3 regions of the Streptococcus sp. HMSC061E03 genome follow, and region 2 is predicted to be linked to each of the others. Evidence: predicted binding sites of a transcription regulator. Region 2 holds the regulator's gene; each other region holds the start of a gene.
What was found. Region 2 encodes Rex, which represses fermentation and respiration genes when NADH is low (regulators of the CRP and FNR family bind a similar motif). Its sites were predicted from a motif close to TTGTGAANTANTTCACAA; they were not measured.
Positions count from the first base shown of each region.

Region 1 (10,189 bases), 670 kb from region 2:
GGCAATCACAAAAGGGGCTGTGTAACTATCATCAACTTCGACTTTGGCTCCTGCAGCTGTAAAAATTTCACCCAAATAGTTGGCTACTTCCTTGAGACCAACTTGTTGGGCAAAGATGGATTTTTTTGAAATCAAGGTTCGCAACACTTCAAAATAGTGTTGTGCGACCTCATCATTTTCAAATTTACGGATTTGTTCCGCTTCTGTTGCAAAAGGCATGCATTCCTCCTAATACACGATAAGAGGTAGAGAATTGCTTCTCCACCTCCTTCATACACTTGAGATCAAATCTTAGAAGACTGGTTGGTCCATTCCTTCTGAAGATTCTTCGATCACTTTCTTCACATTGTCTTTGTGATAGGCTTTGATGATTTCTTTGATTGCTTTTGCTTTATCAGATTTTTCCCAATCTTTCTTAGCAGCGATCACGTTGTACCATTGTTTTGAGTTGTTGTCTTTCTTTTCAACATAGATAGCTTTTTTGAAATCAACGCCAGCTTCACGAACGAAGGTATTGTTGATGACTGCAGCATCTACTGATGGAAGAGCAGATGGTGTTTGTGAAGCATCCAATTCAGAAATCTTCAAATCTTTTGGATTTTCTTTGATGTTTGACACGTTTGCCAATTGACCATCTTTGGTATCCAATTTAATCAAACCAGCTGATTGCAAGACATACAAGGCACGGCTTTCATTTGTTGGGTCATTTGGTACAGCGATTGTTCCACCTTTAGGAATTTCTTTAATTGAAGTGTATTTGTTTTTACCGTTTTCTGTACCAGAGTAAAGACGGATTGGAGCGATGTAGGTATCTGCTACTGCAACAAGGGCATTGTCGTTTTTAGAGTTCCAGTTATCAAGGAAGTTGTAGTGTTGGAAAGCATTGATATCCACGCTACCATCTTTTACAGCCACGTTTGGTTGTGAGTAGTCTGTAAATTGAGTGAATTCCAATTTGATTCCTGTTTTAGCGTCATCCAAGTTCTTTTGAACTTGATCCCAACGAGCTTTTTCAGTGTCGCTCAAAGTCATAACACCCACTTTTACAGTTGTTTCACCATCTTTGCTAGATGATTTTGAAGAACCACATGCTGCAAGAGCAAATGTTGCAATAGCTGCAAGAGCTGTTAAACCAAGAATTTTTTTCAATTTCATTTTGAAGTCTCCTTTAATTAAATATTATTCTTTAATATCTTTTGCTTCTGGTAGATAAACTCCACCAAAGTATTTTTTAGACAGTTTTTCAAGGGTTCCATTGTCATAGAGTTCCTTGATACGTTTGTTGACAAATTTTTGAAGGTCTTTATCTTCTTTTGCAATAATTGGATACACATAAGGTTGTTGGTCGCTTGGAAGCTCGATAACCTTCAAGTTGTCATAGCCTTGATCACGAATGATAGTATCTACTGAGATCCGTTCGAAGATCTTGTAATCTGTACGACCATCCGCTAAATTAGCCATGATGGTTTGAATGGTTCCATCTGTGTATTGCAAGTCAGTTGGATTATCTGAATGTTTTTTATTGTAATCTTCTAATTGTTTAGCAGTAGATGTTCCTTGAACAACTTCTGTTTTCTTGCCACCAATGTCATCCAAAGATTTAATAGAAGAATCTTTTGGTACGACCAATACTAATGGATTGCGAGCATATGGATTTGGATAGAGGTATTTTTCTTCCCGCTCTTTTGAGTAGCTAATGTTGTTGGCACCGATTTGGAAACGGTCACTATCTAAGCCAGCGAAGACTGAAGACCACTCTGTTTTGTTAAAGTTTACTTCATATTTGTCTGAACCTTTGAAGATTTCACGCAAAACTTCGATTTCATAACCGGTTAGCTTGCCGTCTTTTTCTTCGTAAGAGAATGGTTTGGTTGTTCCAACAGTACCAACTTCAATGGTTTTCTTACCACTGGCTGATTTACCAGATGAACATGCTACTAAAGCACTGGTTGCAAGGACTGCAACTAATCCTAAAGCAGAATACTTAATCACTTTTTTTAGATTCATAGGATCTCCTTATTCGTTTCAGGCACATAAAACGCCATTTTAAAAGTATTTTTTAATTTTATCAAAAAAGCATTTACTTGCCCAATATATATTTTTTATGGAGGTGATAGTTTTTCTTTATCACACTTCTTTGGCTTTAAAATACCGCAATAAAGCTTGCGCATTTTCAACATAATAGGGAACCGAAACCTCAAAGGCTGCATCATCGATGGTCATGTGATCATGATGGAGGTCTGGCGCATCCGGCTCTCCATTCGAACCAATAAAGGCAAAGACTCCAGGAATTCGCTCTTGGTAAAAGGCGAAGTCTTCTCCAGCTGTAGAAGGATTTGCTGGAATCACTTCAGCCAAGCCTTGTGAAGCTTCCCAAACCACTTTCGTCAATTCCTCATCATTAAAGGTAACGGGCGGTGTCACACCCCACTCAAAAGCCACATCTACTTCCAGACTTTCTGCAATGTGTCGAATGATGGAAATAAAATGTGCCTTCAAGTCTCTTTGCACACTTGGATTAAAAGAACGAATGGTTCCTTCAAAATAGCCTGATTTTGGGAGCACATTCCAGGTTGAGCCCACATCTAGATGCGTAATCGATAAAACAGCTGTTTCAAAGGGAGAAATGGTCCGTGAAATTAATAATTGTACATTCTGAACCATGGTTGTGACGGCTGTTACCGTATCAACTCCCAAATCCGGTCTTGCAGCATGGCTACTAACCCCTGTCACGGTAACCTTGAATTTCTCAACCCCTGCCATCATAGCTCCAGCATTCAAGGCAAGTTGCCCTGCTTTTAGCTGGGGAATGTTGTGAAAACCAATAATTCCTTGAACATCCTCCAACAGTCCTGTTGCCAAAACATCAAAAGCACCTTCTGAGATTTCTTCTGCTGGTTGAAAGATCAAGCGTACGGTCCCTTCAAGCTGGTCTTCTATTTCCTTGAGAAGGGCTGCTGCTCCCAGAAGACTGGTTTGATGAAAATCATGGCCACATGCATGCATGACTCCTGGATTCTGACTTTGGTAGGGAAGATTTGTTTGTTCCAAAATTGGAAGGGCATCGATATCTGCTCGAAGTGCTACCACCGGTTGGCCGGACCCAATTTCTGCAATCAGACCCGTTTTTAATCCACTCTCTAAAATACGAATCCCCAACTCTTCTAAACGCTCTTTTAGAAAGGCGGTTGTCTGGTATTCTTGACCAGACAATTCTGGGTGTTGGTGGATATAGTGGCGAATCTCTGCTAACTCTTCATAAGAAAAAGACACAAGCCTTCATCTCCTTTCAAACTTAAAATTATTTTATCACTAATAGGTGTTTCCGTCTAATTCTTGTTTCTTGGGTTTTGATATAGTTTCAAACTATAGATAAAAACACTCCTAGATTCATATCCTAGGAGTGCCAACTTCAGCATTAAGAAAGATTTCCCTCGAATTTTTCCATAAAACTATCACTATTGTAGGCTTTTTCTACTTCCCATTTGCCATCTTTCTTAACAAAGGTCAACTGGTAGTCGTATCGATCCGGCGTCGTCAAGGGGCGATCTGCCAGAGAAGCCATCATTTCCTCTCTATAGGCTTTGTTTTGAGCCTGGTTCGCTTCGATGATCCCTGGATAGTCTTTTCGATGTTCCTGATAGAAGGTCTGCATGTGGTTTAAGATCGTCTTTTCCATGCTGACCGTCTCAGGATTTAGACTAATGACCACCTTGTCCGGGAGATATTGTTTAACCTTATAGGTTAATTTCGCACGCTTAGCATTTTCTTTTTCATAAGCATCGATAAACTGGGTCACTTCTTCTTCAGGGAATTGGTAATCATGCAATTGACGAGTAAAATCAGCCGCAAATTTCGCACGGAAATCACTGCGTTCCTTTTTCAAATCAGTTCCCAAAACAAAAGCGTCATCCTTTTTGACCTTTCGTTGGCCACTAAAGTAAACTTGATTGATGTATTCATCTGCTAGAATAGTGGAAGCTTCCACCTTATCCTCATACTGAGAAGAATCCACCGCAAATTTTAAAGGCTTGGATTTTTTATCAGAGCTATAGTTTTTTCGTTCATACTGCACTTCGTACTTCTTGCCTTTTTCGACTGGAAAAACGATATAGCCGGTTAATTTTTTATCCTGGGCCAACTGATCACTCTTGAGCAGTTGGAAGGCTTCACTGTGGTCATAAATTCCTGACTGCAATTTGACCTTGTTATTATCTGCATCGTAAATGGTGATATCTGAATCTGACACGTTGATAGATTCTTTGGCAACATTTTTAAATTCTAATTGAAGGGCTAAATAGGTTCCGTCTTCTGAGTCATTGAGGACAGGTGGTTTGATGTATTGCCCTCCTTTTAAACTCACCTCGACTTGACCGTCAGATGCAGAGCTTTTCGCTGCTTTTTCTGTCTTTGCTTGCTGCGAATTGGTCTTTTGAGCACCAGTCCCACAAGCTACTAGACTCAAGGTCGCCACAGCAAATAAGGTCCATTTAAAAATCTTTTTCATTCTCATCTCCTTAAAAAAGTTTTGTTCTATTTTAACATCTTTTTCTAGCTATGTATACGCTATATAGTGATAACTCTCCCCTATCATAAAAAGGTCAAGATCTTCGTCTCAACCTTTTAACTGAAAAATAATTGGTTTTGGTTTTACAAGATTCCTTTTTCTTTTTGAATCATGAGATCCTTAAGGGAAATCAAGAGGACCGCAAAGAGGATCATAGCCATTCCTATAAAATCAATGGCAAAGAAATGTTCATTCATAATGGCAAAAGCAAAGAATACAGCTGAAATAGGCTCAATAGCTGCAAGAAGGCTACCTTTGACCGGTCCAATCAGAGTTGTCCCTTTCAAAAAGACCGTATAGGCAAATATGGTCCCAATCACCACTAAGCCAACCAAGCCCATTAGATTATCCATGCTATATTGGCCATGAAAAAGTCTTCTTCCTGTGAAGGGAATCATTACAAGTCCTGGAATGAGCATACCGATACCAATCACCAACATACTGCCCCATTTTTGAATCAATTGAATAGGCAGAATGATGTAGAGGGCATAGGCAAAGGCAGAAACCAGTCCCCAAGCTAGCCCCTTAGGAGTGATTGCCAATTGATTGAGTTGACCATGGGTTGCAATGAGAAAGGTCCCTGCAATGGCTAAGATCATCGAAAAGATTTCAGATACTGTCGGAGCTACTCGGTCCTTAACACAAGAATAGGCCAAAACTCCAATGGGACAGAGATATTGAAAAACAGTTGCAGTACCTGCATTAGTCGCATCAATCGCTTCTAAATAAGTCAATTGGGTCATTAACAAACCCAAAAATGCAAATAAAAGCAAGGGGATGTATGACGAGCGGTCTGTTAGAAAGGCCTTTACTTTTTCCTGGTCCGCTAGATAGGCAAGAAGCAGTAGTACAGCTCCTGAAAACACTAAACGAATCGTTGTCAAACCAATTGCTGTAAATCCATGAGCCAGCAGGTACTGGCCGCAGGCTCCTGACAAGCCCCAAGCGATCCCAGCAATCAAGGTCATGAGCGTCCCTTTCATCGTCTTTGACATAGTCCCCTCCCAAATCTATTCCTTACTTTTATTGTATCATAAAAGGCCGAAACGAAACGTTTCAGCCTTGCTTTATTTCATATAAATTTATTCGCTTATTCAGGTTGAACCAAGATCTTGATTTGGGATTTATCTTGTGTTAATTCAATAAATCCTTCTTCAACGATATTTTCCAATTTGATTTTCTTAGTAACCAATTTTTCAGCAGAGAAGTAGCCTTGTTCCATCAATTCCAAGACTTTAGGGAAGATGTGGCGGTAGGCAATAATTCCTTTGAGGGATTTTTCTTGAATAGCGAATTCATTTGGATTGATGCTAGCTTCACGTTCCCAGATAGATACAACCATACATTCCCCAGCTTTATGAACGGCTGCAAGGGCTTGGCCTAAAACAGCTGGAACTCCAGTAACTTCATAAGAAACATCTGCTCCACCACCTGTTAAACGATGGATGGCTTCTACAATTGTTTCTCCTTCTTCTGGACGAACAACGATCGCTCCCAATTCTTCTGCTTTGGCTTGGCGTTCAGGAGACAATTCAACCGCATAGATTTTTGATGCTCCTGCTGCACGAAGGGCTTCAACAATCAAAAGACCAATTGGGCCCAAACCAAAGATAACAGCTGTATCTCCAGTTTTCAAAGCAGATTGACGAACGGCATACACAGCAACCGCAGCAGGTTCTGTAAGAGCGGCTTGTTCATAGCTCAAGCTATCTGGAATCACATGGACAAGATCCCCATCAAGAACACAATAATTGGCAAAACCACCATCTGCAGCAAGGCCGACAAAGTTCAAGTTTGGATCAAGGTTATAATCACCAATCAAATTGTGCTCTGCAAGAATTGGTTCGATAGTGACACGATCCCCAACTTTGACACGAGTCACATCACTTCCAACTTCTACAATTTCACCAGAGAATTCATGTCCCAAAGTAACCGGTGCTTTTTGACCAGAATACACATGTTCTTCAGTTGGGATGAAGATCGGTCCATCCAAATATTCATGCAAGTCCGTCCCACAGATCCCTGTGAACTTAACTGCCACTTTTACTTGATGTGGTTGTACTTCAGGTACTTCCACTTCTTCGATACGAACGTCTTTTGCTGCATGCCAGCGAGCTGCTTTCATAGTAGCCATATGATGATCTCCTTTATATTTCCATGATTTGCATTTTCCTTTTCAGGAAACTCAACAAATCTATTGTAAGCCTTTTCACAAACTTTGTCAAGAAGAAACTGAAGATAAAAAAGAGCCGCCCTTCGACTGCTCCTTCTTACTTCTTCTTGATTCGTGAATTCTCTATTCTCCAGCCTACAATCCAACCAAGGACAAGGAGATAATTTTCAAGCACACCAATCCCATTGACAGGCAGATGATAGTGAAAATAACTGAAAAGATGATTGCTCCCAATCCCAAGCCCACCGATGATCAAGGCCAATAGCACCGTCCGAAGGTAAAACCAATCGTATTTAAGATTGACGGCAATCAAGATCACAAGGACAGCCATATTCCAAACCCCAATCTCCCGTTGCCAACCGACAGAAATACCATATCCCGAATGACTTCCCATATAGGATGGAAAGAATAGCTGGAAGATAATCGCTCCAGACATAGCGATAATGACTAGGATAAATAAAACTCTTAAAAATTTGTTCATGTGACTCCTCCTAATGCTAGTTGATATGTAATGGTCTTTCCTATTCTAACACAATTTTATGGATAGTAAAAACCAACCTCTCGGCTGGTTCTTTTTCTATCAATCTTCTTTCAACTTCGCCAATTCTTGAGCAAGTAACTTGAGGGCTACTTGTGGGTTAGCTTGGCCTTTGGTTGCTTTCATGAGGAAGCCTGTGAAGGCCTTGTCCGCATTCCGTTTCCCTGACTTGAAGTCGGCTACGGCTGCTTCATTGTCTGCGAAGACTTGGTGGATGATTGGAATCAAGACTTCAGGGTCTGAAATCTGTACCAATCCGGCTTTTTCGACGTATTCACGCGCACCGCCACCGTTTTTCGCCAAATGAACGAAGACTTTCTTGGCAATCTTAGAAGAGATGGTTCCATCTTCGATGATGGCAATCATTTCTACTAAGTTTTCTGGTGTTAATTGGATTTCTTCCAGTGTTTTGCCTTCTGCATTCATGAATTGCGCCACTTCACCTTGGAGCCAGTTAGACACTTGCTTGGCGTCTCCACCAAGGGCTACGGCTGCTTCAAAGAAGTCAGAAGTGACTTTCGTCGCTGTCAATTGGCTGGCATCATAGTCAGACAAGCCAAGCTCTGCCACATAGCGAGCACGGCGGTCTTTTGGAAACTCTGGCAACTCCGTGCGCATTTCCTCAATCCACTCATCTGAGATTTCAAACAAAGGAAGGTCTGGTTCTGGGAAGTAACGGTAATCCGCTGCTCCTTCTTTGACACGCATAAGAATCGTGCTCTTGTTGGCTTCATCATAACGGCGTGTTTCTTGACGAATGACACCACCTGAACGCAAGATTTTCGCTTGGCGCTCAACTTCGTATTCAAGACCTTTACGGACGTTGGAGAAGGAGTTCAAGTTTTTCAACTCCGTCTTGGTACCAAATTCCTCTTGACCGTATGGACGAAGGGAAATATTGGCATCGACCCGCATCGATCCTTCTTCCATCTTGACGTCAGAAATACCTGTGTACTGGATGACTTCTTTGAGGGCTGTCAAATAAGCATAGGCTTCTTCTGGAGAACGCATATCTGCTTCAGATACAATCTCGATCAATGGCACCCCTTGACGGTTGAGGTCTACATAAGAGAAGCCATCTGTTCCGTGCGTGTTCTTACCAGCATCTTCTTCCAAGTGGGCCCGTTCAATACCGATTTTCTTCGTTGAGCCGTCTTCCAATTGCACTTCAATCCAACCGTTGTAACCGATTGGCTCATCAAATTGTGAGATTTGGTAGGCTTTTGGATTATCAGGATAGAAATAGTTCTTACGGTCAAAGTGCATGTGCTGGTGGATATCCATATTCAGGGCCAAAGCAGCCTTGATACCAGCGTCCACAACACCCTTGTTCAAGACAGGAAGCACCCCTGGGAAAGACCAGTCGATCACATTAGTATTGGCATTTTGCTCGTTCCCAAAGTGAGCAGAGGTTGGTGAGAAAATTTTTGAGTTTGTATTCAATTCAACGTGGACTTCAAGTCCGATGACTGTTTCAAAGTTCATTAATTGTCACCTCCGAAAATAAGGGGTTGTTGCTTGTGATAATCCGTTGTTGCTTCAAAGGCAGCTGCAGCTTGGTAGATGGTCTCTTCCGAATACTTCGGACCAATCAACTGCAAACCAACTGGAAGACCTTGCGCAAAACCTGCAGGAATCGAAATCCCTGGAAGACCTGCCAAGTTAACTGGAATGGTCAAGAGGTCCGCCAAGTACATAGCAACCGGATCATGGTTAAGCGAATCCAAATCAAAGGCCACGCTTGGAGCTGTAGGACCAAGGATGAGGTCGTAATCCGCAAAGACTTTTTCGAAGTCTTGGATAATGAGGGTACGGACTTGACCAGCTTTCTTGTAGTAAGCATCATAGTAACCAGATGACAAACTAAAGGTACCAAGCATGATACGGCGTTTGACCTCATCGCCAAAGCCTTGACTACGAGTGTTCACGTAGATATCATCCAAGTTTTTGGCATCTTCCGCACGGAAACCATAGCGAATCCCATCGAAACGTTGCAAGTTTGAAGATGCTTCAGATGAAGCGATGATGTAGTAAACGGCAACCCCGTATTTAGAGTGTGGAAGGCTAACTTCTTCGACAGTTGCTCCCAATTTTTCAAAGTGTTTGGCCGCATTGAGGATAGTTTCTTTGACTTCTGGGTCAATCCCTTCCCCAAGGTATTCCTTCGGAAGGGCAATCTTCATGCCTTTAATGTCTTGACCAATCTTAGAAGTAAAGTCTGCTACACGTACAGGGGCAGATGTCGAATCCTTGGCATCCTCACTGGTAATAACATTAAGCAAGAGGGCATTTTCCTTAACCGTTGGTGCAAACGGCCCAATTTGGTCAAGCGAGCTACCAAAAGCAATGAGACCAAAACGGGAAACCGTTCCATAAGTTGGTTTAAGCCCAACAATCCCGTTGAAGGCGGCTGGTTGACGGATAGAACCACCAGTATCAGAACCAAGGGACAAACGAACTTGACCTGAAGCGACAGAAGCTGCTGAACCACTAGAAGATCCACCAGGCACCTTGCTGTGGTCCCAAGCATTCTTGGTTGGTCCATAGTATGAAGTTTCACCAGATCCACCCATGGCAAATTCATCCATGTTGGTCTTTCCGATGACAATCATATCTTTGGCTTTGGCATTGGCAACAGCTGTCGCATCAAAGATTGGCTCGTAGTTATAGAGCATTTTTGATGCTGCAGTGGTCAAGATGCCATCTGTTGAGATATTGTCTTTGACTGCGAGCGGAATCCCTGACAGGAGATTATTTGCATCAATTCCTTTTTCATCAATAGCCTTGGCTTGCGCAAGGGCAGCTTCTTCAGCCACCGTTACAAAGGCATTGATCGCTTCTTCACGAGCCTTGATATCGTCAAGCGTCGCTTGTGTCAATTCCGTTGCTGAGATTTCCTTAGAGACAAGGA
Region 1 is NZ_KV812784.1:123,540-133,728, reverse strand. It holds gene HMPREF2917_RS00880 (M20/M25/M40 family metallo-hydrolase) at 1-219, opposite strand, end outside; gene HMPREF2917_RS00875 (MetQ/NlpA family ABC transporter substrate-binding protein) at 292-1,155, opposite strand; gene HMPREF2917_RS00870 (amino acid ABC transporter substrate-binding protein) at 1,180-2,007, opposite strand; gene HMPREF2917_RS00865 (amidohydrolase) at 2,128-3,273, opposite strand; gene HMPREF2917_RS00860 (DUF4352 domain-containing protein) at 3,419-4,507, opposite strand; gene HMPREF2917_RS00855 (DMT family transporter) at 4,651-5,562, opposite strand; gene HMPREF2917_RS00850 (2,3-butanediol dehydrogenase) at 5,658-6,701, opposite strand; gene HMPREF2917_RS00845 (hypothetical protein) at 6,838-7,221, opposite strand; gene gatB (Asp-tRNA(Asn)/Glu-tRNA(Gln) amidotransferase subunit GatB) at 7,321-8,763, opposite strand; gene gatA (Asp-tRNA(Asn)/Glu-tRNA(Gln) amidotransferase subunit GatA) at 8,763-10,189, opposite strand, start outside.
Region 1: HMPREF2917_RS00850 (2,3-butanediol dehydrogenase) is a predicted target of Rex. The motif match lies at 6,765-6,782, and genes of this name have one in related genera.

Region 2 (10,189 bases):
CGTGGCGGTAAAGGGATTAAAACTGCCAATATTACAGAGAAAAATGGTCCATTGGCTGGTCTTTTAACCATTAAAGGTGATGAAGATCTGATGATCATTACCGATACCGGTGTCATGATCCGCACAAGTGTTGGGAATATCTCTCAAACGGGTCGTTCAACTCAGGGTGTGAAAGTCATGAGACTGGATCAGGATGCGAAAATTGTGACCTTTACAACAGTCCAACCCGATGAAAAAGATGAAGAAGTAGTGGAAGAAAACGAATAGATAAGGGGACAGCATGTCACGCAAAAGAAAAAAGAAAAAGAGTTTACGCAATACTCTTATCAACATCGTTGCAACACTTTTGATTATTCTCTCGCTTCTCTTGATTTTCAATGCTCCGATCCGAAACATGATTATGGTTTGGCATACCAACCAATATCAGGTTAGCAAGGTCGATAAAAAAACCATTGATAAGAATAAAGAAGTGAAGACGAGCTTTGATTTCCAACATGTCCAGTCACTTTCGACGGAAGCCGTCATCAATGCCCAATGGCAAGCTCAAAAACTACCAGTAATTGGGGGAATTTCGATTCCTGAATTAAACATGAACCTTCCGATCTTTAAGGGGCTTGAAAATGTAGCCCTCTACTACGGAGCAGGGACCATGAAGGAAAACCAAGTCATGGGACAAGGCAATTATTCTCTTGCTAGTCACCACGTATTTGGCCTAACTGGAGCTAATGCCATGTTATTCTCACCATTAGAGAAAGCCAAGGCGGGTATGAAGATCTACATCACGGACAAAGAAAAAATCTATACTTATGTCATCTCGTCTGTTGAGACAGTGACTCCAGACCGTGTAGATGTCATTCAAGATCGTGAAGGCGTTAATGAGATCACCTTGGTGACCTGTGAGGATGCTGCAGCGACTTACCGTACGATTGTAAAAGGAAATTTGGAAACCTCTGTTGACTATGACAAGGCTCCAAAAGACATCCTGGATTCATTCAGCAAGTCTTATAATCAAATGCAACTATAAGAAAATAAAGCCCGAGACAGAAATGTCTGGGCTTTTTCTATGTAGGAAGCTAGGAGAAATTCTTGTAAAATTGTAAGAGATTGGTAATATAATGTAAGGAACTTGTCATAATATTAAGGGAAAATCAGTATATAATAGAGGAGAAAGAGTATGATAAGGAGGTAGAATAGTGACAAAAGAGCGAATTTATCATCTCTTACATCATTTCTACAATCTCTTAGTAAATGATTTTCCACGAAATGGTTTAATTACGAAAGGAATCTACGAAGTAGAGCAGGTCTACCAAGCTTTAGAGGCCATTCCTCAGAGCCAGGAGTACTTGATTCGCTGTGAAATTCAACAGTTTTTAAAAGAGCTTGAACAAGTTCAAACAGGTTACCAGATCCGCTTTAATAAAGATGAAGTCTTAGTTTTAGATGATTTGAAGGAAGAAATCACCTGTAAATAATGCAAGGTCGTCGTTTTCTCTATTTATTACGAATTAATAAGTGAGGAGGAAATTATGTACGACATATCATTTATTGAACCATCTTTGCTTCCTAGAGAACGTTTGGTTTCTGAAGGGGTAGATAAGCTGAGTCATCAAGAATTGCTATCCATTCTCTTACGGACAGGCAATAAGAAAAAAAGCGTTTATGAGATTGCACAAGTTCTTTTGAGTTCGGTTAATAGTTTAAAGGAGTTAAGTCAATTAACCCTAGAGGAGCTACAGGAAATCTCAGGTATTGGCCGGGTGAAGGCCATCGAACTTCAGGCTGTGATTGAGTTTGGACGAAGGATTCATAAAGATGAATTGATGAGTTCTGAACAGATCATGAGCAGTCAGAAATTGGCCCATAAAATTCAACAGGAAATCGGCCATAAGAAACAGGAGCACCTGGTTGCCCTCTATTTAAATACGCAGAATGAAATTATTCATCAGCAGACCATTTTTATTGGAACCGTGAATCGAAGTATTGCGGAGCCACGTGAAATCCTGCATTATGCACTAAAGCACATGGCAACCTCTATCATCTTGGCGCACAATCATCCATCTGGTGCCGTATTTCCCAGTAAAAACGATGATGAAGTAACGCATCGAGTTTTAGAGGCCTGTGAAGTGATGGGCTTAACCCTATTGGATCACTTGATTGTATCTGAAGAAAACTATTATAGTTACCGTGAAGAAACCGATTATTTGGCATAAAAAAGAGAGTGGGACAGAAATCGGTCATTCGTTAGAATTCGATTTCGTCGTTCCACCTCCGCACAGTTGAGTAGGCCTGTATAAGCTGATGAAATCAGCGTATTAGAGCCCACTCAACAACTGCGTCTTGCTCGACAATCCAAAAACAATAGAGAGGCTAGGACTTTTGTCCCAGCCTCTTTTCTTGTTAATGTATAAGTCTTTATTCTTCGTTTTTTCGCATGAAATAAAGGAGTGTTTGCAATTCACTGGTGAGATCGACATATTGGACGACGACATCTTTAGGGACTGTCAGATGCACTGGTGAGAAACTGAGAATTCCCTTGACACCAGCGTCTACCAAAAGGCTAGCCACTTCTTGAGCTTTGACGCTTGGAACAGTTAGGATGGCTGTTTGAATGCCTTCTTGTTTGAGCTTTTCTTTGATGGTGGAAATACCGTAAATGGGAATTCCGTCCTTACTTTTGGTATTGATCAGCTCATGATCGTCTAGATCAAACGCCATGACAATTTTCATCTTATTGCGTTCATGGAAGCGATAGTTGAGAAGCGCACTTCCCATATTTCCGATCCCCACAATAGCGACATTGGTAATAGCATTGTCATTTAACAGATCGGCAAAGAAGTTCATCAGTTTATTTACGTCATAACCAAATCCCCGTCTTCCTAATTCACCAAAATAAGAAAAATCTCGGCGAACAGTAGCAGAGTCAATCCCAATTGCATCAGCAATTTGCTTGGAATTTGCGCGCTCTATTTTTTCAGAGTTAAAGCGTTTAAAAATTCGGTAGTAGAGCGATAAGCGTTTTGCTGTTGCGCGTGGAATTGGAGTATTTTTATCATGTTTCACAATATCACAACCTTTCCCTCTTATTGTATAGGAAGATTGTGAAAAAATCAACTATCTAGAGCGGTTTTTAAAAAATATTTTTGTCTAAAGAAAAAGCTGATGGCGATGGAGAGTTCCATCAGCATCAGCTTAGTTTTCAGCTTGTTCTACCTTTTTCAAAAAAGCATAAAGTCCATCGACTCGCCCTGTATAGGGGAGCTTTTCCCCCTTGTATTCAATGGATACGATTGAGTAAGAGTCAGGCAAGGTTACACAGCCTGAAAAAGCTAGGATGCAGGCTGCAAGGTCGGGATAAGTAGTCGTTCGTTCTACTTGGTAAGCGTCGATATAAGTTAAGGTTACCATATTAGACCTCTGTTTTGTTGAAAATTTCTCTTTCGACAAGACTATCCATTAGGAAATAGAATTTTTGTTGGATGATATCATTCTCTGGATTTTTAAAGATATTAACCAGGCGAAGTCCAGACTTGTCAGTAATATTGATCTTAAAACCTGTCAAATCTTTATTGAAAATGATTTTAAGTAAGAAGCCTTCGCCGCTATTTGGAACGGCTTCGAGCAAACGATTTAACTCGTAATTTCCAACTTTTGTAACAGCAAATGTATTATCACGTAAGGTATATTTTTTTACATTTGGGTGTAGACTATAGGTATATTTGCAGTCTTTCAATGAAACACTTGTTTCAAAAGCCATATTGTTCTCCTATGATAAAATTTCTTTAAGTTTTGAGAGGAAGTCTTGAACCTCCTCTACGGTATTGAGTTCTGAAAAACTAATTCGAAGGGATTCTTTTAGACGTGAGCTATCTTTTCCATAGAGCGCCTCAAGGACATGGCTGGGTTGAACTGTACCAGCGGTACAAGCAGAACCTGTAGAGACAGAAATTCCAGCAAGATCGAGTCGCATCAGTAAAACGTCATTTTGGACACCCGGAAAGCCAAGGTTCCAAACAAATGGAAGATGATCCTCATTCGCATTTACGTAGTAGTCGTAGGCTGCTAAACCATTGACTAGCTCTTGGCCGAGTTTTTGAACCTGGTGGAAATTTTCTTCTTGATGAAGTGTAGCTTGCTGAAGCGCGGTTGCCATCCCGACAATAGAAATAAGATTTTCCGTGCTGGCTCTCATCTTATTTTCCTGATCCCCACCATGTAAGAGATTATCAAAATCTGGGGTGGCCGCATAAAGGAAGCCGACGCCCTTTGGTCCGTGGAATTTGTGGGCAGAAGCACTGAGAAAATCAATTCCCAACTCTTCGGGATAGACAGGGACCTTTCCAATTGCTTGTACAGCATCAACATGAAAGGCAGCTGGATGATCTTTTAAGAGTTCTCCGATTTCTTTAATCGGTAGAAGATCGCCTGTCTCGTTATTGGCAAACATGGTAGAGACAAGAATGGTATCCGGTCTAAGTGCCGCCTTGATATCACGAGCCTGAATGCGTCCATCTCTTGGTTGGACGATCGTCACTTCAAATCCGAAACGTTCTACAAGATATTCGATGGGTTCTAGAACCGCATGGTGTTCCAAAGCGGTCGTAATGATGTGTTTGCCATCTGCTTGATGTTTCAAGCAGTAGCCTTTTATAACGGTATTATTACTTTCTGATCCACCTGAAGTGAAGAAAATACGATTTGGAAGAGTATGGAGAGACTGAGCAATCTGCTCGCGAGATTCTCGGAGGAGTTTACTAGCCATCCGTCCATGAGCATGAAGGCTCGATGGATTTCCAAAAGTGGTCTTCATAGTTGCAGACATTTTATCAATGACTTCAGGTAGAAGGGGAGTTGTTGCGGCATTATCAAAATATATCACATTAAGACCTTATTTCTTGTGGTAGGCAAATAGAGGACTAACAGGTTTTCTTTCTTGAATGCGAACAATAGCTTCAGCGATCAGTTCGCTAGCTGTCAGATAGTTAATATTTTTTGGTGTTGGTCCATTTGGAGCAACAGAATCGGTTACCAAGATTTCTTTGATCGGAGCTTGGTCTAATAATTCAACAGCGCCTTTTACAAATAAACCATGGCTTGAAACAGCATAAATTTCAGTAGCACCTTCGCGTTCGACGATTTTCGCAGCTTCTGAGAATGTCTTACCGGTATTGAGGATATCGTCAATCAAGATTGCTTTCTTATCTTTGACATCCCCGATAATATAGCCATAATCACGGTTTGCATCATCTTGTTCGTAATCAATGATGGCAATCGGTGCATCAAGATATTCCGCTAAACTACGAGCCCGTTTGACACCTGAGTTTTTAGGACTGACGACTACAACATCAGGACCAGTTAGACCTTTATTAATGTAGTGTTCTGCAAAGAGTGGAATGGTAAAGAGGTTATCCACGGCAATATCGAAGAAACCTTGGACCTGAACAGCGTGGAGATCCAGTGTGACGACGCGATCCACCCCAGCTTTGACCAACATGTTTGCGACAAGCTTAGCAGTAATTGGTTCGCGAGGAGCAGCAGTCCGGTCTTGGCGAGCATAACCGAAGTAAGGCATGACCACATTGACAGTATTTGCGCTGGCCCGTTGGCAAGCATCCACCATAATTAAGAGTTCCATCAAGTGATTGTTGACAGGGAAACTGGTTGATTGAATGATATAAATATCATATCCACGAACACTTTCCTCAATATTGACTTGGATTTCACCATCTGAGAATTGACGGGATGAAATTTTCCCAAGTGGAACCCCAGCATGATCCGCGATTTTTTGCGCAATCTCTGGATTTGAATTGAGAGAGAAGAGCTTCATATTTTTTTTATCTGACATGTGATTCCAACCTCATTTAGATTTTTGATCTTAGCACTATTTTAGCAAAAATTTGCGATAATTTCAGCTATTTTACAATCTTTCAGCCAATCTGGCGATTTTATTTTTTGCTGCTTTGTAGACGATTCCATGCTCTTTGATGAACTGATGGAAATTTTCTTCCTGCTCAGCGGTTTCGACCTCGATTTCTAATTCATAATCTTCAGTGTCTAGATAGAGACTGTGGTCTAGTGCCACCAATCCTGCAGCTGTTTCTTTTTCGAATCGTTCTGTTGTAAGGCTTCCCCAGACAGCGAGTTGCTCAACAGAGATTTCTTTAGAGATTAAGAGGTTTTTGATTTCTCCGTCAGGAAACTGTTGGTGTTGAAGGATCGCCTCGGTTTCTTCTGGGCTGAGGTTTTGATTGTACTCAAAATGGCCAACTGCTTCAGGGACTTTGAGAGTCAACTCAGCTTGATCTGTGAAAGTACGCACCCGCAAGGCCATTTTTTCCTTACGGATGAGCTGGTCGGGGGTATCGATATAGTGATTGGTTTGGACAACCAATTCTGTATCAGCAAAAAGTGGAAGGAGGGATTGGTATTCCTCCTTGTCTAGCAAGGTTTTGTATTCAATTTCTAAATGGTTCATTTTGTAGTCCTTTGCTTTTTTTCGAAAGCGATTCATGATATAATAAGAGATGTGTTTATTGTATACAAAAATGGTTCAGATTACAAGGTGGTAGGATGGCAATTGATTGGGAAAACTTCTTAGATCCATATATCCAAGCAGTTGGGGAATTAAAAATCAAACTGCGTGGGATTCGTAAGCAATATCGTAAGCAGCAAAAGCATTCTCCAATTGAGTTTGTCACAGGTCGGGTCAAGCCGATTGAGAGCATCCGTGAAAAGATGATCCGAAGAAATATTTCTGAAGAAAATCTGGCTCAGGATATGCAAGATATTGCTGGCCTTCGCATCATGGTCCAGTTTGTGGACGATGTGGATGAGATCCTAGAGGTTCTGAGACAACGGCAGGATATGCGCGTGGTTCAAGAGCGAGACTACATCCGCCACAAAAAATCAAGTGGCTACCGGAGTTACCACGTCGTGGTCGAGTATCCGGTCGATACCATTGATGGAAATGAAACGATCTTAGCAGAGATTCAAATTCGGACCTTGTCCATGAATTTTTGGGCAACCATTGAACACTCGCTCAATTATAAATATAAAGGAGACTTTCCAGACGAGATCAAAAAACGCTTAGAGACGACAGCAAACCTGGCCTATCTCTTGGATGAAGAGATGGGGGCAATTCGGGATGCGATTCAGGAGGCTCAAGCCCTGTTTGATCCACTTCATCGTAAGTTAAATGATGGCGTTGGAAATAGTGATGACACAGATGAAGACTACAGGTAAAAAAGTATCCATTATTCGCAATCGCAAGCGTCAAAGCGAAGAGGTTTTTCAGCAATTGCGCTACAAACTTCGGAAAAATAATTTTATTTTGACGGAGAAGCATCCGGATATTGTGATTTCAATTGGTGGCGATGGGATGTTGCTATCGGCCTTTCACAAGTATGAACACCAGTTGGATCGAGTGCGATTTGTTGGCGTCCATACCGGACACTTAGGATTCTATACGGATTACTTAGACAGTGAAATCGATAAGCTAATTGAGAATTTAAAATATGATACAGGCGCTAAGGTTTCTTACCCTATTTTGAATGTCAAGATTACTTTCGAAAATGGGGAAACCCGTACCATGAGAGCGTTGAACGAAGCAACGATTAAGAGAAGCGACCGGACCATGGTTGCCGATCTCACGATTAATGGAGTGGATTTTGAGCGCTTCAGAGGAGACGGGATTACCGTTTCGACTCCGACAGGAAGTACGGCTTACAACAAATCCTTAGGAGGAGCAGTCCTTCACCCGACTATTGAGGCGCTACAGATTGCTGAGATCGCCAGTCTCAACAACCGCGTTTATCGTACCTTGGGTTCTTCTGTCATTGTCCCTAAAAAGGATAAGATTGAGATTACACCGACGAGACCTGGCTTTCACATTATCTCTGTTGATAATTCAACCTATTCTTACCGCAATATTGCAAAAGTAGAATATCAGATTGACAACCATAAGATTAATTTTGTGGCAAGCTCCAGTCACACCAGTTTCTGGAATCGGGTCAAGGATGCCTTTATCGGAGATGATAGAGAATGAGATTTGAATTCATTGTCGATGAGCATGTCAAGGTCAAGACCTTCCTGAAAAAGCATGAGGTTTCTAAGGGTCTCTTAGCAAAGATTAAGTTTCGTGGTGGCCAGATCCTTGTCAATGGACGTCCGGAGAATGCGATTTATTTGTTGGATATTGGGGATCGCTTGGTCATTGATATTCCGGCAGAAGAAGGGTTTGAAACCCTAAAACCCATGGATCGGCCTTTGGATATTTTGTTTGAAGATGATCATTTTTTGGTCTTAAACAAACCCTTTGGGATTGCTTCTATTCCAAGTGCGATTCATTCCAATACCTTAGCAAATTTTGTAAAAGGCTACTATGTGAAGCAGGGCTACGAGAACCAGCAGGTTCACATTGTCACTCGCTTGGATAAGGATACTAGTGGCGTCATGCTCTTTGCCAAACATGGTTATGCTCATGCTCGATTAGATAAGCAATTGCAGTCTAAAACGATTCAAAAACGCTATTATGCCTTGGTCAAGGGATCTGGGAAGCTTGACCCTGTCGGAGAGATTATTGCTCCGATTGCGCGTGATGAAGATTCAATTATCACCCGCAAGGTAGCTAAAGGTGGCAAGTATGCTCATACTAGCTACCAGGTTGTTCAATCTTTTGGTGATATTCACCTAGTGGATATTCAGTTACACACAGGTCGAACCCACCAGATCCGCGTTCATTTTTCCCATATTGGTTTTCCGCTCTTGGGAGATGATCTCTATGGCGGCAGTTTAGAAGACGGCATTGAGCGCCAAGCCCTTCATTGTCATCGTCTATCCTATTATCATCCATTTCTAGAGGAAGAGTTGGTCATAGAAAGTCCACTACCTCCAGATTTCCAAGCTGTATTAACACAGCTTCAAACAAGTTATTAATTATTAAAAGGAGTAAAACTCATGGAAGTTTTTGAAAATCTCAAAGCCAACCTCGTTGGTAAGAATGCGCGTATTGTATTACCAGAAGGTGAAGAGCCTCGTATCCTCCAAGCGACAAAACGCATTGTGAACGAGACAGAAGTAACCCCTGTCTTGCTTGGTAATCCGGATAAAATTCGGATTTATCTTGAAATCGAAGGGGTTTTGGATGGATATGAAGTCATCGATCCTCATTCTTATCCAGGTTTTGAAGAAATGGTAGCTTCCTTAGTAGAACGTCGTAAGGGCAAAATGACAGAAGAAGAAGCGCGTCAAGTCTTGAAAGACGACGTTAACTATTTTGGTGTCATGTTGGTACACATGGGAATTGTTGATGGGATGGTTTCTGGTGCGATTCACTCAACAGCCGCAACTGTTCGTCCAGCTCTTCAAATTATCAAAACTCGTCCAAATGTAAAACGTACTTCAGGGGCTTTCCTTATGGTTCGTGGATCTGAACGCTACTTGTTTGGGGACTGTGCCATCAACATCAATCCAGATGCTGAAGGATTAGCCGAAATTGCCATCAACTCAGCTATCACAGCCAAGATGTTTGGTATTGATCCAAAAATTGCTATGTTGAGCTATTCAACAAAAGGATCTGGTTTCGGTGAAAGTGTTGATAAGGTTGTCGAAGCGACTAAGCTTGCCCATGAACTTCGTCCAGACCTTGAAATTGACGGGGAATTGCAATTTGACGCAGCCTTTGTCCCTGCAACTGCAGCCTTGAAGGCTCCTGGAAGCAAGGTAGCAGGTCAAGCCAATGTCTTTATCTTCCCTGGTATTGAAGCAGGTAACATTGGGTACAAGATGGCTGAACGTCTCGGAGGCTTTGCAGCGGTAGGTCCAGTATTGCAAGGGTTGAATAAACCAGTCAACGACCTTTCTCGTGGATGTAATGCAGATGACGTTTACAAATTGACCTTGATTACAGCTGCTCAAGCTGTGGAGCAATAAGAAATACATTTAGAGAGTGGGACAGAAATCGGTCATTCGTTAGAATTCGATTTCGTCGTCCCACCTACGCACAGTTGAGTAGGCCTGTATAAGCTGATGAAATCAGCGTATTAGAGCCCACTCAACAACTGCGTCTTGCTCGACAATCCAAAAATAATTGATAGGCTAGGACTTTTGTCCCAGCCTCTTTTTCTTTATAAAATCAGAATTTCTAAACTCTAACTCATTCTATGGTATACTAGGAATATGTTAGATTTAAAAG
Region 2 is NZ_KV812784.1:796,805-806,993, reverse strand. It holds gene gyrA (DNA gyrase subunit A) at 1-267, shown strand, start outside; gene HMPREF2917_RS04040 (class A sortase) at 281-1,024, shown strand; gene HMPREF2917_RS04035 (porphobilinogen deaminase) at 1,194-1,472, shown strand; gene radC (RadC family protein) at 1,527-2,210, shown strand; gene HMPREF2917_RS04025 (redox-sensing transcriptional repressor Rex) at 2,413-3,060, opposite strand; gene HMPREF2917_RS04020 (DUF4649 family protein) at 3,190-3,405, opposite strand; gene HMPREF2917_RS04015 (DUF1831 domain-containing protein) at 3,407-3,754, opposite strand; gene HMPREF2917_RS04010 (cysteine desulfurase family protein) at 3,764-4,876, opposite strand; gene HMPREF2917_RS04005 (ribose-phosphate diphosphokinase) at 4,886-5,842, opposite strand; gene HMPREF2917_RS04000 (CYTH domain-containing protein) at 5,915-6,472, opposite strand; gene HMPREF2917_RS03995 (GTP diphosphokinase) at 6,568-7,239, shown strand; gene HMPREF2917_RS03990 (NAD kinase) at 7,223-8,041, shown strand; gene HMPREF2917_RS03985 (RluA family pseudouridine synthase) at 8,038-8,931, shown strand; gene pta (phosphate acetyltransferase) at 8,953-9,927, shown strand; gene mutY (A/G-specific adenine glycosylase) at 10,174-10,189, shown strand, end outside.

Region 3 (10,189 bases), on a different contig from region 2:
GCTTTGAAGCACTCAGGTTATGCCAACGATGCAGAAGTCAAGATTAATTGGGTCAATGCCAATGATGTGACTGCTGATAACGTGGCAGAACTCCTTGGAGATGCAGATGGAATCATCGTCCCAGGTGGTTTTGGTCAACGGGGAACAGAAGGCAAAATTCAAGCCATCAAGTATGCGCGTGAACAAGACGTCCCAATGTTGGGTGTCTGCTTGGGTATGCAGTTAACCTGTATCGAATTTGCCCGTCACGTTTTAGGCTTGGAAGGAGCTAATTCATCAGAATTGGATCCAGAAACTAAGTATCCGATTATCGATATCATGCGGGACCAAATCAATGTGGAAGACATGGGAGGAACGCTCCGTCTAGGTCTTTACCCATCGAAACTCAAACGGGGATCGAAAGCAGCCGCTGCCTATGACAATCAAGAAGTGGTACAACGTCGTCACCGTCACCGTTATGAGTTTAACAATGCTTTCCGTGAACAGTTCGAAGCAGCAGGTTTTGTCTTCTCAGGCGTTTCACCAGACAACCGTTTGGTCGAAATCGTTGAAATCCCAGAAAACAAATTCTTTGTTGCTTGCCAATACCACCCAGAATTGTCAAGCCGTCCAAACCGCCCAGAAGGACTTTACACAGCCTTCATCACAGCGGCAGTTGAAAACCACGAGAGCAAATAAAAATCAAGGGAGCAGGTCCTTCGACCTGCTCCCTTTTTGTGAAAAAATGACAAACTCTGAAAAAAGTTTGAAAAAAATCTTGACAAAAAAGTCGTTGATTGATATACTAGTAAAGTACTCAATCGCGGGGATGGCGGAATTGGCAGACGCGCAGGACTAAGGATCCTGTGACCGCTTTAGGTCGTGAGGGTTCAAGTCCCTCTCTCCGCATCGGATCAAGATAGCTTCGGCTATCTTTTTTTGTTTTCAAATTTCTTTGTGGTAGAATAGGTGTGAGATGAGGTGAGAACATGAAGAAGAAGTATCTGGTTTTGGTCGATGGCCTCTTTGCACTATTGGGAAGTGCCATTAATTTTTTCGGTCCTATCCTGATTTTAGCGATGGCGATAGGCGCATACAAGGATACTTTTAGATACTTTATCGCCTTAAACATATGGAATGTTTTCATTTTTTTAGTGGCGATTGCTTCTAAGTATTTGCTCAGAGATGAAAAAAGGCTGAAAAGATGGATTCCCAATCTCTTTCTGATAGCGGGTAGTATTCTCTTTCTTGCCTCAATCCTTGCTGTGTGTGAGAATATTCCCTTTCTTGAGGGATTGGTAAATGGACTTCTTGGGAAAATGTTTACCGACAGTCAGTTATTTGCTGCATATTTCTATTCTCAATGGGTCGCAGGTGGACTCCTTGTGATTTGCGGGATTGCTTTTCTCCTTTCATTAAAAAATTTTAAAGAGAAGGATTGAAAGGGGCTTGCGCTCCCTTTTTTGCTTTTTGAATAGGATAGAAGTCTTAGGAGAGAGAGGGTTCCTCCTCATTTATCGTAAGAAATCGCTTAAAGGCACAGGAAAAACTAGCAATTTCATCTAAAAAGTGATAAAATAAACAATGTAAGTGGGATTAACCCCACAAAAATTTATAGGAGGCCTATAACAAATGGCAATCGTTTCAGCAGAAAAATTTGTCCAAGCAGCTCGTGACAATGGTTATGCAGTTGGTGGATTTAACACAAACAACCTTGAGTGGACTCAAGCTATCTTGCGTGCAGCAGAAGCTAAGAAAGCTCCAGTACTTATCCAAACTTCTATGGGTGCTGCTAAATACATGGGTGGTTACAAAGTATGTAAAGCCCTTATTGAAAACCTTGTAGAATCAATGGGTATTACTGTACCAGTTGCTATTCACCTTGACCATGGTCACTACGACGATGCTCTTGAATGTATCGAAGCTGGTTACACTTCAATCATGTTTGACGGTTCACACCTTCCAGTTGAAGAAAACCTTAAATTGGCTAAAGATGTCGTTGAAAAAGCTCATGCTAAAGGTATCTCAGTAGAAGCTGAAGTTGGTACTATCGGTGGTGAAGAAGACGGTATCATCGGTGACGGTGAATTGGCACCAATCGAAGACGCTAAAGCAATGGTTGCTACAGGAATCGACTTCTTGGCTGCAGGTATCGGTAACATCCACGGTCCTTACCCAGCAAACTGGAAAGGTCTTCACCTTGACCACTTGCAAAAATTGACTGAAGCTGTTCCGGGATTCCCAATCGTATTGCACGGTGGATCAGGTATCCCTGATGATCAAATCCAAGCAGCTATCAAACTTGGTGTTGCAAAAGTTAACGTTAACACTGAATGCCAAATCGCATTTGCAAATGCCACTCGTCAATTCGTACGTGAATACGATGCAAACGAAGCAGAATACGACAAGAAGAAACTCTTCGACCCACGTAAATTCTTGAAACCAGGTTTCGAAGCAATTACTGCAGCTGTTGAAGAACGTATCGACGTATTCGGTTCAGAAGGCAAAGCTTAATTAAAAACAGGAAAGCAAGGTCCCATGTGGATCTTGTTTTTTTGTATGGGAAAGGTTGCTTCCAGAGGTTAATTTTTGTACAATATGGCTATGAAAAAATTCAAACTGTGGAGCTGGATCATTTGTGGCTTTTTCCTGCTCTTTTTAGGTGCTACATTTATTTTTCATCAATTCAGTTTACGAAATGAAAGTAAGCTTCTCACACCCATTGGTAAACAAGTTACAGTCAATGGACATCGAATGAATGTCTCTGTTAAAGGAGAAGGACCTGAAACAATCGTTTTTCTTTCCGGTGCAGGTATCGCCTCTCCTATTTTAGACTTTAAGAATCTATCAGATTCCCTTTCCAAAAAATACAAGGTTGTTGTCGTGGAGCGAGCAGGATATGGTTTTAGCGAAGATAGTGATCGTTCAAGAGATGTGATGGAGGTCCTTTCTGAGACCCGTCAAGCTTTGGCGCAAGCTCATGTTTCAGGTCCTTATGTGATTATTTCGCATTCTATGGCTAGTTTAGAGAGTCTTGCTTGGCAAGAGAAATATCCGAATGAAGTGAAGGCTTTGATTGGCCTGGATTGGGCCTTGCCAGAGAGTTATGAAGATTTAAAGGATAATCAGGCCTTGCTTACTGTGGCTTATTGGAGCAGTAAGATTGGCTTATTACGCTATTTCCCTGAGTCCTTTTATATAAAAAATCCGACTCTGACTGAAACTGAACGACAACAATATAAATTACTAGCATATAAGCAGTTGATGTCACAAGCCATGCTTCATGAATCCCGTTTGGCAAAGGAAAATGCCAAGAAAGTTCCATCTAGCATTAATCCGAAAATTCCAGCCTTACTCCTGGTTTCTAACGGTGAAGGCACGACCTTTAGCCAATCAGAGTGGCAACGTTATACAGAGAGATTTGCAAGCAACCAGTCTAATGTTCAAGTCGACTATATGGATGCGCCTCACGACCTCTATCATTATCAAAGCGATGCTATTGTTTCTCGTATTAAAGAATTTTTAGAGAATAATTGAGGGCTTGAAAATCCATTGAGACTGATGATAATAATTAAATGCTGAAGGATTAATAGTAGAATCGTTAATTTTCTCGATTAAAAAAATTCTTTTTCTTAACAATAAGCTTGCCCCTAAGGGCAGGTTTTTTGGTGTCTTAAGGAAACTATTTAACAGAATTTTTGATTAAAAGTTTCATTTTAAGAGAGAAATCTCTAATTTCATAATCAATAAGCAAACGCTTGCATTCCTTTTTTTATTGGATTATAATAGGTTGGTATAAAGCCTTCTGTAATAATATTGAGTAAGTGTAGAAAGTAAGGATTTAGAATATTTGTAGTCAAAAATACAATGTTGCTTCTTACGATAGGGAGATAGATATGACAATGATAGAAGTGCAACATCTTCGGAAAAATTTTGTGAAGACAGTTAAGGAGCCGGGGTTAAAGGGAGCCTTGCGCTCCTTTATTCATCCTGAAAAGCAGACCTTTGAAGCGGTCAAGGATTTAACTTTTGAAGTTCCAAAAGGGCAGATTTTAGGATTTATCGGGGCAAATGGTGCTGGGAAGTCAACCACCATCAAAATGCTGACAGGAATTTTGAAGCCCACATCTGGCTTTTGTCGGATTAACGGCAAGATTCCGCAGGATAATCGCCAAGATTATGTCAAGGATATTGGAGTCGTTTTCGGACAACGCACCCAGTTATGGTGGGATTTGGCTCTGCAAGAGACCTACACGGTTTTGAAAGAGATCTATGATGTACCGGACTCGCTTTTCCATAAGCGCATGGACTTTTTGAATGAAGTTTTGGATTTGAAGGAATTTATCAAGGATCCTGTGCGGACTCTTTCACTAGGTCAACGGATGCGGGCGGATATTGCGGCTTCCTTGCTTCACAATCCCAAAGTTCTCTTTTTAGATGAACCGACTATTGGTTTGGATGTGTCGGTCAAGGACAACATTCGTCGGGCCATTACCCAGATTAATCAGGAGGAAGAGACAACTATTCTCTTGACTACTCATGATTTGAGTGATATTGAGCAACTCTGTGATCGGATTTTTATGATTGATAAGGGGCAAGAGATTTTTGATGGAACGGTTAGCCAGCTCAAGGAGACCTTTGGAAAGATGAAGACTCTCTCCTTTGACCTGACGCCAGGTCAAAATCATCTAGTCTCTCATTATGAGGGTTTGCCTGATATGTCCATTGATAGACAAGGAAATACTCTCAATATTGAATTCGATAGTTCCCGCTACCAGTCGGCCGATATTATCAAGCAAACCTTATCTGATTTTGAGGTCCGTGATTTGAAGATGGTAGATACGGATATTGAAGATATTATCCGTCGCTTCTATCGAAAGGAGCTCTAAGATGGTCAAATTGTGGAGACGTTATAAACCCTTTATCAATGCAGGGATTCAGGAGTTGATTAGCTATCGAGTCAACTTTATTCTTTATCGGATTGGCGATGTCATGGGTGCTTTTGTGGCTTTTTATCTATGGAAGGCTGTCTTTGATTCCTCCCAGGAGCCTTTGATTCAGGGCTTCAGTATGGCGGATATCACCCTCTACATCATCATGAGTTTTGTGACTAATCTTCTGACTAGGTCGGATTCTTCCTTTATGATTGGTGATGAGGTCAAGGATGGTTCCATTATCATGCGCTTGTTGCGACCAGTGCATTTTGCGGCTTCTTACCTCTTTACGGAGCTTGGTTCCAAGTGGTTGATTTTTATCTCTGTTGGACTGCCATTTTTAAGTGTCATTGTTTTGATGAAAATCTTATCTGGGCAAGGTATTGTAGAAGTGCTGGGATTAACTGTCCTTTATCTCTTTAGCTTAACTCTGGCTTATCTGATTAACTTTTTCTTTAATATCTGCTTTGGATTTTCAGCCTTTGTATTTAAAAATTTATGGGGTTCCAATCTACTCAAGACTTCAATAGTGGCCTTTATGTCTGGCAGTTTGATTCCCTTAACGTTTTTTCCAAAGGTGGTTTCAGATATTCTCTCCTTATTGCCATTTTCATCCTTAATTTACACTCCGGTCATGATTATTGTTGGGAAATACGATGCCAGTCAGATTCTTCAAGCACTTTTGCTTCAGTTTTTCTGGCTTATAGTGATGGTGGGCTTGTCTCAGTTGATTTGGAAACGAGTCCAGTCATTTATCACCATTCAGGGAGGTTAGGATGAAAAAATATCAACGCATGCATCTGATTTTTATCAGACAATACATCAAGCAAATCATGGAATACAAGGTGGATTTTGTAGTTGGTGTCTTGGGAGTCTTTCTGACTCAAGGCCTGAACCTCTTGTTTCTCAATGTCATCTTTCAACACATCCCCTCGCTAGAAGGTTGGACCTTTCAAGAGATTGCCTTTATCTATGGATTTTCCTTAATTCCAAAGGGATTAGATCATCTCTTTTTTGACAATCTCTGGGCTTTAGGTCAACGACTAGTTCGAAAAGGGGAGTTTGACAAGTATCTGACTCGTCCTATTAATCCTCTCTTTCACATCCTCGTTGAGACCTTTCAGATTGATGCCTTGGGTGAACTTTTGGTCGGTGGCATTCTATTAGGAACAACAGTAACTAGTATCTCTTGGACTCTTCCAAAATTCCTGCTTTTCCTAGTTTGTATTCCTTTTGCGACCTTGATTTATACTTCCTTGAAAATTGCGACAGCCAGCATCGCTTTTTGGACCAAGCAGTCAGGTGCCATGATTTACATTTTCTATATGTTTAATGATTTTGCCAAGTATCCTATTTCTATTTACAATTCGCTCCTTCGTTGGTTAATTAGCTTTATTGTACCTTTCGCCTTTACGGCCTACTATCCTGCCAGCTATTTCTTGCAGGACAAGGATGGACTCTTTAATATTGGTGGTTTGATTCTGATTTCCCTTGTTTTCTTTGTTATTTCCCTCAAACTTTGGGACAGGGGATTGGATGCCTACGAAAGTGCTGGTTCGTAAGAGGTAAAGTAAGACTAAAATCAAGAAAGGAACTTATGATGTTTGTAATTAAAGAAGTCAAGGGTGAAGATCAAAAAATGGCAGTTGTCGCTGAGATTTTAAGGGATTTGCCAGAATGGTTTGGAATACCAGAAAGCACGCAAGCCTACATTGAAGGAGCTAAGGATTTACGAGTTTGGGCTGCTTATCAAGAAAGTGATGTAGTAGGGTTTATAAGTTTATCATATTCGAGTGAAGATTGTGCTGAAATTGACTGTCTAGGCGTGAAAAAATCATTCCAAGGTCAAGGAATTGGAAGGGAATTAATTACGATTATAGAAAGAGAAACAGTCAAACAAGTGGACTACCTACAGGTCAAAACAGTCGCAGAAGGTTCAAATAAAGATTATGACCGAACAAATGTCTTTTATCGCAGTCTTGGTTTTAAAAAATTAGAGATTTTTCCGCAACTATGGGATTCGCAGAATCCATGTCAGATTCTGATAAAAAAGATCAACTAAAAGTGCTTGACATCCGCTCTCAGAGTGCTATACTAAGAAGGTAATCGCCGATTTAGCTCAGTTGGTAGAGCAACGCACTCGTAACGCGTAGGTCACAGGTTCGATCCCTGCAATCGGCATAGAAAAAATCTGCTTTGAAGGAGCGAGACGACGAATGATGTTAGTCACATATTCGTTCTGTCTCGTTTCTTTTTTTGACCGCATAGGCACCATTTTTGACCGCTTAGTCAAAAGTCCTTGTCGCCGATGGGGCTCTCTGTTATCATAGAATCATCAAAGGAAGAAGTACTTCCGAATAATCAAAATGAGGTATATGATGATGAAAAAACTACTTGGACTTGGATTTATTTTGGCTGCTTTTGTGATTGTCACAATGGGAATGGTTGGTTTTCCAAAGCTCGATGTGAACATCTGGCCCCTATTTCCTGTTCTCTTATTTGCATTCTTTACACTTGAAAATCTCTTGAAAAAAGATTACAAGGCAAGTGTTATCTGTGCCCTGATTGCTCTGATGATCGCAAATGCGATTTACGGTCTTTTACCGGTCTCAAATGGTCTGGTCATCACAGCAGGTGTGCTTGCTTGCCTAGGTCTTAGTTTTCTTTTACCGGACAAGGAAAGCAATAAATAAAGGAAGGAGGCTGGGATAAAAGTCCTAGCCTCTCAATTGTCTTTGGATTGTAGAGCAAGACGCAGTGGTTGAGTGGGCTCTAATACGCTGATTTCATCAGCTTATACAGGCCTACTCAACTGTGCGGAGGTGGAACGACTAAATCGAATTCTAACGAATTACCGATTTCTGTCCCACTCTCTCTTTTACTTCTCAAAAACTACCTCTTGATGGGGAAAAGGTGCCACTTACTGAAAAGCCCTTGTTTTGTTTTCAACAGCTGTTATAATGGTACTATCAAAACGTTGGGAAAGGAGTTTTATGAAAGTTAGAATCGAATTGGATCCATCTATGGACGAGCCTGAGATCTTGATTCGAGCTCCGCGCTTGACCCCGGAGTTGACCCAGCTGCAAGAGAGAATCCTGGAACAAAAGATCGCTTCTTTAGCCTTCTACAAGGATCGAAGTGAGTATTTTCTGGATGTGGCATCGATCCTCTTTTTTGAGACGGACGGGGAGAAGATTTTTGGGCACACCAAGGACGAGGCCTATGAGGTTAAGCAGAAGCTCTATGAATTGGAGGAGCTGCTTCCTATCGCCTTTTGTCGGATTTCCAAATCCACCATTGTCAATGCAAAGCAGATCTACTCTCTGGAAAAGTCTTTTTCAGGGACCAGCACGGTCAATTTCTACCAGACCCATAAGCAGGTCCACGTATCTAGACGCTATTATCAACTCTTAAAAGAACGACTAAATGAAATGAGGTAATATCATGAGAAAAAAATTAATTGGGGTATTCTTAATTCTATTAGCAGCCTTACTACTCTTACAGGGCTATTTTGTAAAATGGGACATCAGCATCTGGACCTTGGCTTGGGTCACCTTGCTTGCCGTCCTGTCCCTCTCTAGTTTCTTAAAACGCCATTTTGGTTGGGGCTTCATCTATGGACTTTTAGCTCTCTTTTGTCTCAATGGGCAATACCATTTCCTTCCAGTGTCCAATTCAGTTGTCATCCTCTCCTCAATTCTCGCTGTGATTGGGCTCAACATTTTGTTTAAACCCTCTAAGAAAACAAAAGCCCGCCTAGCTTCCTATTCTGCTGGGTCCATGAGTAAGTCGGATGGCAATGACATCGATGTCACTTTTTCAACAGTGACAAAGTATCTCAATGACCAACACTTTACTCACGGAAGTGCAGATGTGAGTATGGGAGAAGCTTCGGTTTATTTTGACAATTGCCGTATCGAAGGTCCTTCTGCTCAGTTTGTTGTCGATGTTTCCCTTGGAAGTTTGAGTCTCTATGTACCAAGTGATTGGCGTGTCCATGTAAATGTGGATAATTCCCTCTCAGCGATCCAACATCAGGAAAATCCAAGTGCTCTGACAAGCAAGGATTTCTACATTACGGGCGATGTTTCCTTAGGAAATCTGGAAATTATCTATGTCGGAGCGAATTCGTTTTCTTAAGTCGGAAATGAAAAACTTTGGCCAAAAGCTTGCCAAGAGAGATTTTTTTTGGTAATATAGTACGGTATGTGGTGCTAGCACATCCGTTATATTAGATCTAATAGGAGGAAACACAGAAATGGCTAAAGTATGTTATTTCACAGGTCGTAAGACTGTATCAGGTAACAACCGTTCACACGCTATGAACCAAACAAAACGTGCCGTAAAACCAAACCTTCAAAAAGTAACTGTCCTTATCGATGGTAAACCTAAAAAAGTTTGGGCTTCAGCTCGTGCATTGAAATCTGGTAAAGTAGAACGCGTTTAATAAAGAATATAGAACCTCATAGAGGTTCTTTTCTTTTTCTCTAGAGACAGCTGTCACAGCGGGAGAAGAATAGTCCCTACCCTTTTACAGTTGACCTCTTTTATGGTAAAATAGAATATAAAATACTTTTGAGGTAGAAATTATGACAGTAAAAATCAATACAAAGGACGGTCAAATTGAATTGACTGATGAGGTTATCGCAACTGTTGTAGGCGGTGCCGCTACTGAGATCTTCGGTGTGGTTGGAATGGCCAGCAAAAATGCGATCAAAGATAATTTCCAAGCCCTCCTAGGGAAAGAAAACTTCTCTAAAGGTGTTGTTGTCAAAACAACGGAAGCAGGAACTATCGCAGTTGATGTTTACACTGTTTTGAGCTATGGAACAAAGATTAGCGAAGTCTCAAAAAATATTCAAGAACGTGTGAAATTTAGTTTGGAAAATCAACTTGGAATCACTACGGATACTGTGAATGTCTATATTCAAAATATCAAGATTGTGGGAGAATAATCGTGGCTAATATTACTACAAGTTTATTTCAAGAAATGGTTCAAGCGGGGGCTACGCGCTTAAATAAACAAGCGGAATATGTAAACTCTTTGAACGTCTTTCCTGTACCAGATGGAGATACAGGGACTAATATGGGAATGACCATCGAAAATGGGGCCAAAGAAGTATCTGACCGTTCTGCATCAACTGTTGGAGAAGCGGCAGGGATCTTCGCTAAAGGTCTCTTGATGGGTGCGCGTGGGAACTCAGGAGTCATCACTTCTCAATTGTTCCGCGGATTTTCTCAAAGTGTCAAAGACAAAGAAGAATTGGATGGAGCAG
Region 3 is NZ_KV812801.1:193,702-203,890, forward strand. It holds gene HMPREF2917_RS09785 (CTP synthase) at 1-678, shown strand, start outside; tRNA gene HMPREF2917_RS09790 (tRNA-Leu) at 803-888, shown strand; gene HMPREF2917_RS09795 (hypothetical protein) at 969-1,421, shown strand; gene HMPREF2917_RS09800 (class II fructose-bisphosphate aldolase) at 1,612-2,493, shown strand; gene HMPREF2917_RS09805 (alpha/beta fold hydrolase) at 2,578-3,516, shown strand; gene HMPREF2917_RS09810 (ABC transporter ATP-binding protein) at 3,876-4,868, shown strand; gene HMPREF2917_RS09815 (ABC transporter permease) at 4,870-5,688, shown strand; gene HMPREF2917_RS09820 (ABC transporter permease) at 5,690-6,475, shown strand; gene HMPREF2917_RS09825 (GNAT family N-acetyltransferase) at 6,514-6,975, shown strand; tRNA gene HMPREF2917_RS09830 (tRNA-Thr) at 7,022-7,094, shown strand; gene HMPREF2917_RS09835 (LiaF transmembrane domain-containing protein) at 7,295-7,606, shown strand; gene HMPREF2917_RS09840 (LytTR family DNA-binding domain-containing protein) at 7,907-8,353, shown strand; gene HMPREF2917_RS09845 (LiaF transmembrane domain-containing protein) at 8,358-9,053, shown strand; gene rpmB (50S ribosomal protein L28) at 9,172-9,360, shown strand; gene HMPREF2917_RS09855 (Asp23/Gls24 family envelope stress response protein) at 9,503-9,868, shown strand; gene HMPREF2917_RS09860 (DAK2 domain-containing protein) at 9,871-10,189, shown strand, end outside.
Region 3: HMPREF2917_RS09800 (class II fructose-bisphosphate aldolase) is a predicted target of Rex. The motif match lies at 1,547-1,564, and genes of this name have one in related genera.